Cupriavidus taiwanensis LMG 19424: one gene and its partners. The main gene of each other region encodes a partner of the protein of the gene in region 2 in a complex. Links are inferred from orthologs where the notes say so. Each region holds a gene or a part of one and is shown on either strand. Other genes may lie near its edges. The genes, in order: tsaB, tsaD and tsaE.

Region 1 (2,937 bases), 520 kb from region 2 along the record:
CGGTTCCGGGTTGCGGTTGCCGGGCGGGCGGCACTTGAGCACGTTGGCAATGAACACATTGCGCCCGCGTGCCAGCCCGAGCGCGCCGAGCATGTTGTCGAGCAGCTTGCCGGCCTGGCCGACGAACGGCTCGCCCTGCAGGTCTTCGTTCTCGCCGGGGGCTTCGCCCACCAGCATCCATTCCGCCTGGCGCGCGCCCACGCCGAACACCGTGTTGGTACGCGTCCGGCACAGCCCGCAGGCAGTGCAGCCCGCCACCGCGGCGTCCAGCGCCGGCCAGTCCATCGTGGCGATGGCGGCTTCACGTTCCCCCTGGACATCGGCGGCGCCGGGGCCTGCAGGCACCGGTTCCGGCGCCACCTGTTCATCGGCTGCCGGCTGCGCCACCGCTGCGTCCGGGAGCGCCTCCGGATAATCGACCGCTGCCGCTGCTGCCGCCGGGGCAGTCATTACCGCCGCGGGCGGCTCGGCTGCCGGCACCGCGGCCGGCTGCGCCGCTGCGTCGGGCTGCGCCTGCCCTGCCCTGGGCTCGCGCGGAAGCCATTCGGTCGGAATGCCCAGCACCTCGAGGAACTGCGCACGGCGGCTCATGCCTGGCCCTCCGTGCCTTCGTTGGCGGCATCGTGCGCCGGCCAGGCGCGGCGCAACACCAGCGCGTCCTCGCGCTTGCCGCCGGGCGCCGGGTAATAGCCCTTGCGGCGCCCGATCTCGGCAAACCCGGCCGCCTGGTACAGCGCAATCGCACCGGTATTGGAGGGCCGCACTTCCAGCAGCATGGTGTGGATGCGGTGCGCATGCGAGGTAGCCAGCGCCACCGCGAGCATCAGGCGGCCCAGCCCCTGGCGCTGGCGCTGCGGCTCGACCGTGATGTTGAGCAGGTGCATTTCATCGACCACCGGCATCAGCATGGCATACGCCACCAGCGTGCCCACCGGGTCGCGCAGAGTCAGCCCGAGATGCCCGGACTTGACCGAGTTCTCGAAGTTGCCGCGCGTCCACGGATGGCTGTAGGCGCGCGCCTCGATGGCCGCCACCGCCTGCAGGTCCAGCGCGCTCATGCGGCCCAGCGACCAGCCCTCCGGCAGCGCCGGCATGGCCGGCACCGCGGGCCAGGCGTGGCGGTCCTCGAGGGGGTACGCGGCGCTCATGATGCGCTCCCCGGCTGGGCCGCCGCGCGCGCCGCCGCAACGGCCTCGCGTTCGGCGATGGTCTGGGCGACCTTGTCGCGCAGGTAGACCGGCATGGCCTGGTCGGCGTCGATGGCCTCGCCGCGCGCCAGCGCGCGCAGCGCGATGGCAACCATCGGCTGCGCATGGGGCATGGCTTCGGGCAGCACGCGGGCGGCGCGGCCCAGGCCGGCCAGCCGCTCGCCGAAGACCGCCGACGCATTGCCGGCCAGCCAGAATTCGCCCGCAGGCAAGGCCACGGTTTCCGGCGCGCCGACCTGCATCGGCGTGAGTCCGGCCCACTCCTGCGCGGCGGCATTCCAGCCGAACGCGGCCGCATAGGCCTCGTCCATGCGCGCGTCCAGCGCCACCAGCACCGCGGTGCCGTCCGGCAGCGCCGGCGTGGCGGCACGGGTGCGCTCGGCGCAGGCCATCAGGGTATTGACGGGCACCACCGGCAGCCCGGCGCCGAACGCCAGCCCCTGCGCCACGCCGCAGGCGGTGCGCAGCCCGGTGAACGACCCCGGGCCGGCGCCGAAGGCGATGGCCGCGCAATCGGCCAGCGCAATGCCCGCCTCGGCCAGCAATTCGCCGGCGACCGGCAGCACGCGCGCCGACGAGCGTGCGCCGGTGTGCTCATGGCGCACCAGGCACTCGATGCCGGCGCCTGCCGCGCGTCCGAGCGCGACCGAGCACCACTCCGTAGAAGTTTCAACAGCAAGAATCCAGGACATGGCGCGATTGTATCCGTTGGGCCCGGAATCGAGGGCTTCTTCGGTTTTATACGGACGGCGCGGCCGCGCGGGGCGGCTATCATCGGGCTGCATTTTCGCAACCCAGACAGTCCACACGGAGAAACCCCATGAGCGACCTGCAGGCACGCTTCGAACAGGCCCAGATCGACGTCAAGCAACTGAGCGAGCGCCCCAGCAATATGTCCCTGCTGCGCCTGTACGCGCTGTTCAAGCAAGGCAGCGAGGGCGATGCCCACGGCGACAAGCCCGGCATGACCGATTTCGTCGGCCGCTACAAGTTCGAAGCGTGGGAAGCGCTGCGCGGCACGGCGCGCGAACAGGCGATGGAGCAATACATCGCGCTGGTGGAAGAACTGCGCAGCGGCGCGGCCAGCTGAACGGCTACGGAATCGCCCGGCGCCCTCAGGCCGCCGGCACCGGGCGCGGGCGGATGCGCCAGGCCGCCAGCATGGCGCTGGCGATCACCACGCCCACCGCCAGGAAGGTTTCGTCGAAGGCGCGGATGCGCGCCGCCTGGACCGCAGTGTCGCCGGCCTGGCCCAGCAGCGCGCCATGCCCGGCCAGCCGCCACTGCAGCCCCACCCCGGCCAGGCTCACGCCGATGGCCCCGCCCAGCTGCCGCAGGAAGTTGATGCAGCTCGAACCCTGCGCGATCAGCGTGAAGTCGACCCCGCGCATCGCACCCAGCGTGAGCGATGGCAGGATGCAGCCCAGGCCGATCCGTCCCAGTACCGCCAGCCCCACCAGCACCAGGTATGGCGTCGCGCGCGAGCCCAGCGCCATCAGCAGGAACGACAACGACAGCAGCGCCAGCCCGAACGACACCTGCACATGCGGCGGGATCCGGTGCGTGAAGCGCCCCGCCACCGCAATTGTCAGCGCCAGCACCACACCCGCCGGGAACAGCACCAGGCCGGCCCGCGACGGCGTGTATTCCAGCGCCATCTGCATATAGACCGGCAGCAGGTAGGTCGAGCCGAACAGGCCCGCGCCATAGATGAAGGCCACCACCGCGC
Region 2 (3,005 bases):
GCCCCGCGCGTGGCCTGATCACCTGCCATCCCGAGGGGATTCGGGCCGCCGCGCCACGGGTGCGTCCGAATTCCCTTACACTCCGTTTTTTGTGTTCGCAGCTGCGGGTCGGCACGCCAGTGCCGGGTCCCGTGGTTTCACACTCGTTGCGCGGCATGGAGGGACTGCGAAAATGCCGCGACCGTAAGGGCTTGCGCTTGCCTGGCGCGACCCTGGAGGAAACCGTAGATGAATGACATCAACCCCGCCTTCGTGATGCCCGACGTCCAGTCGAGCCCCGACACCCGCCAGATTCCGATCCAGCGTGTCGGCGTGAAGGGCGTGCGCTATCCGGTGACCCTGAAGACCCCGGCTGGCATCGTGCCGACCGTCGGCACCTTCAACCTCGACGTGCACCTGCCCGCCGACCAGAAGGGCACGCATATGTCGCGCTTCGTCGCGCTGCTGGAAGAAGAGCGCGCGCCGCTGGAGCTGGCCAGCTTCCGGCTGATGCTGGACAAGATGCTGGAGAAGCTCGAAGCCGAGGCCGGCCGCATCGAGGTCACGTTCCCGTACTTCATCAGCAAGATCGCGCCGGTGTCGGGCGTGGAGTCGCTGCTGGACTACGAGGTCACGCTGACCGGCGAAGTGCGCAACGGCGCCACGCGGGTGTTCCTGAAGGCGCTGGTGCCGGTGACCAGCCTGTGCCCGTGCTCGAAGAAGATTTCGCAGTATGGCGCGCACAACCAGCGCTCGCATATCACCATGAACGTGGAGCTGGCCGGCGAACTGCCGGTGGAGGCGCTGGTGCGCATGGCCGAGGAAGAGGCGTCCTGCGAACTGTGGGGCCTGCTCAAGCGTCCCGACGAAAAGTTCGTCACCGAGCGTGCCTACGAGAACCCCAAGTTCGTCGAAGACCTGGTGCGCGACATCGCCATGCGGCTGAATGCGGACGACCGTATCGTGGCCTATGTGCTGGAGGCGGAGAACTTCGAGTCGATCCACAACCACAGCGCGTATGCAGTGATCGAGCGGGACAAGCGCGTCGGTTGATTGCGTCCGTCGCGGTCATGGAAAAAGCCACCATAATTTGGTGGCTTTTTTTGTTGCCGGCGAGCCTTTGGGTGGTGTCGTGGCACACCTCACGCCGCCGACGGCAACCGGATATCCGCCAGATCCCAGCGCGGCGTCACGCCGTAGCCATACTCACGCCGCGCCAGTTCGGGCGCCGCCTGCAGCCGCATCGCGCCAGCGAACGCAATCATCGCGCCGTTGTCGGTGCAGAACGCCAGATCCGGGTAATACACGTCGAGCTTGCGCTGCCGGCCGAGCTGGTCCAGCCGTTCGCGCAGCTGCCGGTTGGCGCCGACGCCGCCGGCCACTACCAGCCGCTTGTGGCCGGTCTGCCTGAGCGCCGCCATCGACTTGGCCACCAGCACGTCGACGATCGCATCGACAAAGGCGCGCGCGAGGTTGGCGCGATCCTGCTCGCAGGTATTGGCCAGCTTGCGGGTTTGCGTCAGCACCGCGGTCTTCAGGCCGGCGAAGGAAAAATCGAGGTTGCCCGAATGCAGCATCGGCCGCGGCAACTCGAATGCGCCCGGCACGCCGAACTCGGCCAGGCGCGACACTTCCGGCCCACCCGGGTAGCCCAGGCCGAGCAGCTTGGCGGTCTTGTCGAACGCTTCGCCGGCGGCATCGTCCAGGGTTTCGCCAAGCAGCGCGTAGTCGCCGATGCCGCGCACTTCCATCAGCTGCGTATGCCCGCCCGATACCAGCAGCGCCACGAACGGGAACGGCGGCGGCTCGCGCGTCAGCAGCGGCGACAGCAGGTGGCCTTCCAGGTGATGCACGCCCACCATCGGCACGTTCAGCGCAAAGCCCAGCGCATTGGCCACCGAGGCGCCGACCAGCAGCGCGCCGGCCAGCCCCGGGCCCTGGGTGAAGGCGATGGCGTCGATGTCCTGGCGGGTGCGGCCAGCGTCGGCCAGCACCTGCTCCAGCAGCGGCAGCACCCGGCGGATATGGTCGCGCGACGCCAGCTCGGGGACCACGCCGCCGTAGTCGCGGTGCATGGCGATCTGCGAGTGCAGCGCATGCGCGAGCAGGCCGGCGCCGGTGTCATAGAGCGCGAGGCCGGTTTCGTCGCAGGAAGATTCAATGCCGAGGACAAGCATGGGAGCCATGACGCCGTCTCCGGTCAGGGAAACAGCTGTCGAAACAAGGGTTTGCGGGAAGGGCGCAGGGTAGCACAGCGGCGCGCGGCGCGCTTTTCGCTACAATCTGCCCTTTCTCAGGCGGTGGCAAGACACATGGATTCGCGAGGCGTGCAATGAGCGGGACGGCCCAGTCCCGGACCGGCCGGTATGACGTGGCCGTACTGGGCGCCGGCGCCGCGGGCATGATGTGCGCCGCCGTGGCGGGGCAGAACGGCGCGCGCGTGGTGCTGATCGACCATGCCACCCGGCTCGCCGAGAAGATCCGCATCTCGGGCGGCGGCCGCTGCAATTTCACCAACCTGCAGGCCGGCCCCGCCAACTACCTGTCGTCCAATCCGCACTTCTGCCGCTCGGCGCTGGCGCGCTACACGCCGCAGGATTTCCTGGCGCTGATGCGCCGCCATGGCATCGCCTGGCACGAGAAGCACCGCGGCCAGCTGTTCTGCAACGATAGCGCCGAAGACGTGATCGCCATGCTGCGCGCCGAATGCGACATGGGCCAGGTGCGCTGGCAGACCGGCTGCACGGTGACGGAGATCCGGCGCGAAGGCGACGATTTCCTGCTGCTGACCGCCGCGGGCACGGTCCGGGCCGGCGCCCTGGTGGTGGCCACCGGCGGCCTGTCGATCCCCAAGATCGGCGCCACCGACTTCGGCTACCGCATTGCCCGTCAGTTCGGGCTGGGCATCGTCGAGACCCGGCCAGCGCTGGTGCCGCTGACCTTCGATGGCAAGGACTGGGCCCCCTTTGTGCCGCTGGCGGGGGTCTCGCTGGAGGTCGATATCGCCACTGGCAGCGGCAAGGCCG
Region 3 (3,062 bases), 1.8 Mb from region 2 along the record:
GGATCGACGGGATGTCCGGGGCCTTCAGCACGGCAAACCCGGCCTGCTCGACGTGGGCCTTGTGCAGCTTGTTGATGCCGCCGATCTCGCCCAGCACGGCCTTGCCGACCTGCAGGCTGTCGTTGATCTGCGCGGTCGTCGACAAGTCCAGCAGCACGCGCGCCACCTGCGCATCCTTGTTGCCCATGTTGGCGCCGCCGATCAGGTCGGAGGCATTTTCCTTGTTGGCCAGCCAGCGCGCCGCGGTACTGGACGCGCCGCGCTCGGACAGCGCGAACACCGACGCGCCGCGCGCCTCGGGCGACAGGAAGGCATCGGCGTGGATCGACACGAACAGGTCCGCCTGCACGCGGCGCGCCTTCTGCACGCGCACGTTCAGCGGCACGAAGAAATCGGCGTCGCGCGTCATCATCGCGCGCATATTGGGCTGCGCGTCGATCTTGGCGCGCAGGCGGTGCGCGATCTGCAGCACCACGTCCTTTTCGCGCGAGCCGGCCGCGCCGATCGCGCCCGGGTCTTCGCCGCCATGGCCGGGGTCGATCGCCACGGTCAGCAGCCGGCGCATCTTGAACGGGCGCTCGGCGGTGGGATTGTCGCGTGCGACCGGCGGCACCACGGGCGCGTTCGGGGCCGGCACCGGCGGCACCGGTGCGGTGGACGGTGTCGACGGCCGCGGCCGGGCCGCGGCCACCGGCGGCGGCAGCGGCGCGGTGGTGGGCGGCACTTCGCCCTTCTCGTCGAAGCGGCGCACCAGCGCGCCGATGGCGTCCTCTTCCGCGCCGGCCGGAGCGCCGGCGATGCCTTCCGCGCCCGGCGCGGGGGCCGAGGTGGCAAAGCGGCGCTGCTTTTCCTCGGTGTCGCGCACCAGCTTCCACAGCGGGTCGGGCGGGTTGACCGGATACAGGTCGAACACCAGCCGGTTGCGGTAGCTGCCGATGGGCGCCAGCGTGAACACTTGCGGCGCCACGTTTTCCTTCAGGTCGAACACCATGCGGACCACGCGCGGGCGGTTCTGGCCGACGCGCACGGTCTGGATATACGGGTCGTTCGGGGTGATCTTGGCCACCAGCTCGCGCAGCGTGGGCGACAGGTCGAGGCCGTCGATGTCCACCACCAGCCGGTCGGGGTCGCGGATCATCTGGTGCACCGCGGCCAGCGGCGTATCGGATTCGATGGTGACGCGGGTGTAGTCCTCCGCCGGCCACACGCGCACCGCGACGATGCCGGCGCCCGACGCGATCTGCGGACCGGCCAGCGTCAGCACGGCGGCGCCGGCGCCCAGCTTCAGCGCCTGCGCCATCCATTTGCGGCGCGCCTGCAGCAGGCCGTCGGGTCCATCGGGGCGGTCGGTGGCAAGTCGCTTGATCAGCATGCGTTCAGCAAGGTAAGTCCAGTGGGAGTATAGGCGCGCATGGTCGCGATCCGCCGCTCGCCGGCGTCATCGGCGCCGGCCATGTCCGATTGGAGCAACACGTGCAGGTCCGGTTCCCCCAGCAGGCGCCCGGCCTTCTCCGGCCACTCGACCAAATTGAAGGCCGGCTCTGCAAAGCAGTCTCGAAAACCCGCGTCGAGCCACTCTTCGGGATCGGCAAAGCGGTACAGGTCGAAGTGGTAGACCGTCAGCGGCGAGCCGTCGGCGCGGGCGACTTCATAGGGCTCGCACAGCGTGTAGGTCGGGCTGCGGACCTTGCCCGCGTGGCCCAGCGCCCGCAGCACGGCGCGCGACAGCGTGGTCTTGCCGGCGCCCAGGTCACCCGACAGCTGCACATGGACCGTGCGCGGCGGCATCGCCTGCACGGCGGCGGCCAGTGCGGCGCCCAGGCGCGCGGTGGCGGCTTCGTCGGGCAGCGTCAGGGTGCGTTCTTCGAGCAAGGGCATTGCGTACAATTCAGGAATGATCGACCGAGTCGCCCCAGGGCAGGCGGATGCGCCGCCCACACCAGTACCAGATACCAGCGGCCACGCGGCCGCGGGCCCGGGGGAGCTTGCGGCGCTGGCCGCGTCGATCCGCGCATGGGGCGCGGCGCTGGGCTTTGCCTCGGTGCGCATCGCCGATGTCGACCTCGCGCACGCCGAGCCCGGACTGCTGGCCTGGCTGGCGCAGGGCTGCCACGGCGACATGGATTATATGGCCAACCACGGCCTGCGGCGCGCCCGTCCGGCCGAACTGGTGCCCGGCACGGTGCGCGCGATCGTGGCGCGCATGCCCTATGTCCCGGCCGCCGGCGCGCACGCGCAGGCCGCCGACTGGCGCCGCCACGAGCTGGCGCGGCTGGACGACCCGGCCACCGCGGTAGTGTCGCTGTATGCGCGCGGGCGCGACTACCACAAGGTGCTGCGCAGCCGCCTGCAGCAGCTGGCCAGCCGGATCGAGGCCGAGATCGGCAAGTTCGGCTACCGCGTCTTTACCGATTCGGCCCCCGTCATGGAAGTGGCGCTGGCGAGCCAGGGCGGTCTCGGCTGGCGCGGCAAGCATACGCTGCTGCTGGACCGCGACGGCGGCTCGATGTTCTTCCTCGGCGAGATCCTGGTGGACATCCCGCTGCCCGCCGATCCGCCCGAATCCGGCCATTGCGGCAGCTGCCACCGCTGCCTGGACATCTGCCCCACGCGCGCCATCGTCGCGCCCTACCGGCTCGATGCGCGCCGCTGCATTTCCTACCTCACCATCGAGCACAAGGGCGCGATCCCGGTGGAATTCCGCGCGCCGATGGGCAACCGCGTCTACGGCTGCGACGACTGCCAGCTGGCCTGCCCGTGGAACAAGTTCGCGCACGTGGCCACCGTGCCGGACTTCGATGTGCGCAATGGCCTGGACGCGCCCGACATGGTGGCGCTGTTCCAGTGGACCGAAGCCGAATTCAACCAGCGCCTCGAAGGCAGCCCGATCCGCCGCATCGGCCATGAGCGCTGGCTGCGCAATCTGGCGGTGGGGCTTGGCAACAGCCTGCGCGCGGCCCGGTCGGGCACGCGCGCCGAAGACGCGGCCCTGGCCGCGCGCATCCGCGCCGCACTGCTGGCGCGGCGCGAGGCTGCCACGCCGCTGGTGCACGAGCATATCG

Evidence for each region.
Region 1: the proteins of tsaD (region 2) and tsaB are in contact, whole or in part, in a solved structure (PDB 4WQ4), measured with the Escherichia coli proteins. The link is inferred for Cupriavidus taiwanensis LMG 19424 from one-to-one orthologs.
Region 3: the proteins of tsaD (region 2) and tsaE are in contact, whole or in part, in a crystal structure (PDB 6N9A), measured with the Thermotoga maritima proteins. The link is inferred for Cupriavidus taiwanensis LMG 19424 from one-to-one orthologs. Residues at the interface, in WP_004082750.1 of Thermotoga maritima: Cys10, Asp11, Arg49, His50, Leu82, Gly84, Gly135, Gly136, Glu154, Thr155, Leu156, Asp157, Asp158, Ser159, Glu162, Asp165, Lys166, Arg169, Leu170, Tyr175, Lys213, Thr214, Leu217, Tyr218, Gln221, Arg222, Asn324; in WP_004082108.1 of Thermotoga maritima: Leu37, Gly38, Lys46, Lys57, Val59, Lys60, Ser61, Thr63, Phe64, Thr65, Leu66, Met67, Val69, Pro71, Tyr82, Arg83, Leu84, Asp86, Asp88, Phe89, Asp93, Ile128, Asp130, Glu131, Arg134.

What each region holds. Positions count from the first base shown.
Region 1 is NC_010528.1:1,838,547-1,841,483, forward strand. Bases 23-2,810 are described here. They hold tsaB (tRNA (adenosine(37)-N6)-threonylcarbamoyltransferase complex dimerization subunit type 1 TsaB), read right to left. Parts: upstream 1,901-2,810; coding sequence 1,145-1,900; downstream 23-1,144. Other genes in these bases: RALTA_RS08365 (uracil-DNA glycosylase), read right to left, coding at 23-591; rimI (ribosomal protein S18-alanine N-acetyltransferase), read right to left, coding at 588-1,148; RALTA_RS08380 (acyl-CoA-binding protein), read left to right, coding at 2,029-2,298; RALTA_RS08385 (DHA2 family efflux MFS transporter permease subunit), read right to left, coding at 2,324-2,810. In the rest of the region: more of RALTA_RS08365, read right to left, coding at 1-22; more of RALTA_RS08385, read right to left, coding at 2,811-2,937. UniProt on the Escherichia coli protein: Required for the formation of a threonylcarbamoyl group on adenosine at position 37 (t(6)A37) in tRNAs that read codons beginning with adenine.
Region 2 is NC_010528.1:2,361,970-2,364,974, reverse strand. The notes cover bases 140-2,995. They hold tsaD (tRNA (adenosine(37)-N6)-threonylcarbamoyltransferase complex transferase subunit TsaD), read right to left. Parts: upstream 2,157-2,995; coding sequence 1,122-2,156; downstream 140-1,121. Other genes in these bases: RALTA_RS10820 (BaiN/RdsA family NAD(P)/FAD-dependent oxidoreductase), read left to right, coding at 2,312-2,995; folE2 (GTP cyclohydrolase FolE2), read left to right, coding at 229-1,032. In the rest of the region: dxs (1-deoxy-D-xylulose-5-phosphate synthase), read left to right, coding at 1-18; more of RALTA_RS10820, read left to right, coding at 2,996-3,005.
Region 3 is NC_010528.1:568,579-571,640, reverse strand. The notes cover bases 123-3,035. They hold tsaE (tRNA (adenosine(37)-N6)-threonylcarbamoyltransferase complex ATPase subunit type 1 TsaE), read right to left. Parts: upstream 1,879-3,035; coding sequence 1,366-1,878; downstream 123-1,365. Other genes in these bases: queG (tRNA epoxyqueuosine(34) reductase QueG), read left to right, coding at 1,895-3,035; RALTA_RS02705 (N-acetylmuramoyl-L-alanine amidase), read right to left, coding at 123-1,372. Outside these bases: more of RALTA_RS02705, read right to left, coding at 1-122; more of queG, read left to right, coding at 3,036-3,062. UniProt on the Escherichia coli protein: Required for the formation of a threonylcarbamoyl group on adenosine at position 37 (t(6)A37) in tRNAs that read codons beginning with adenine.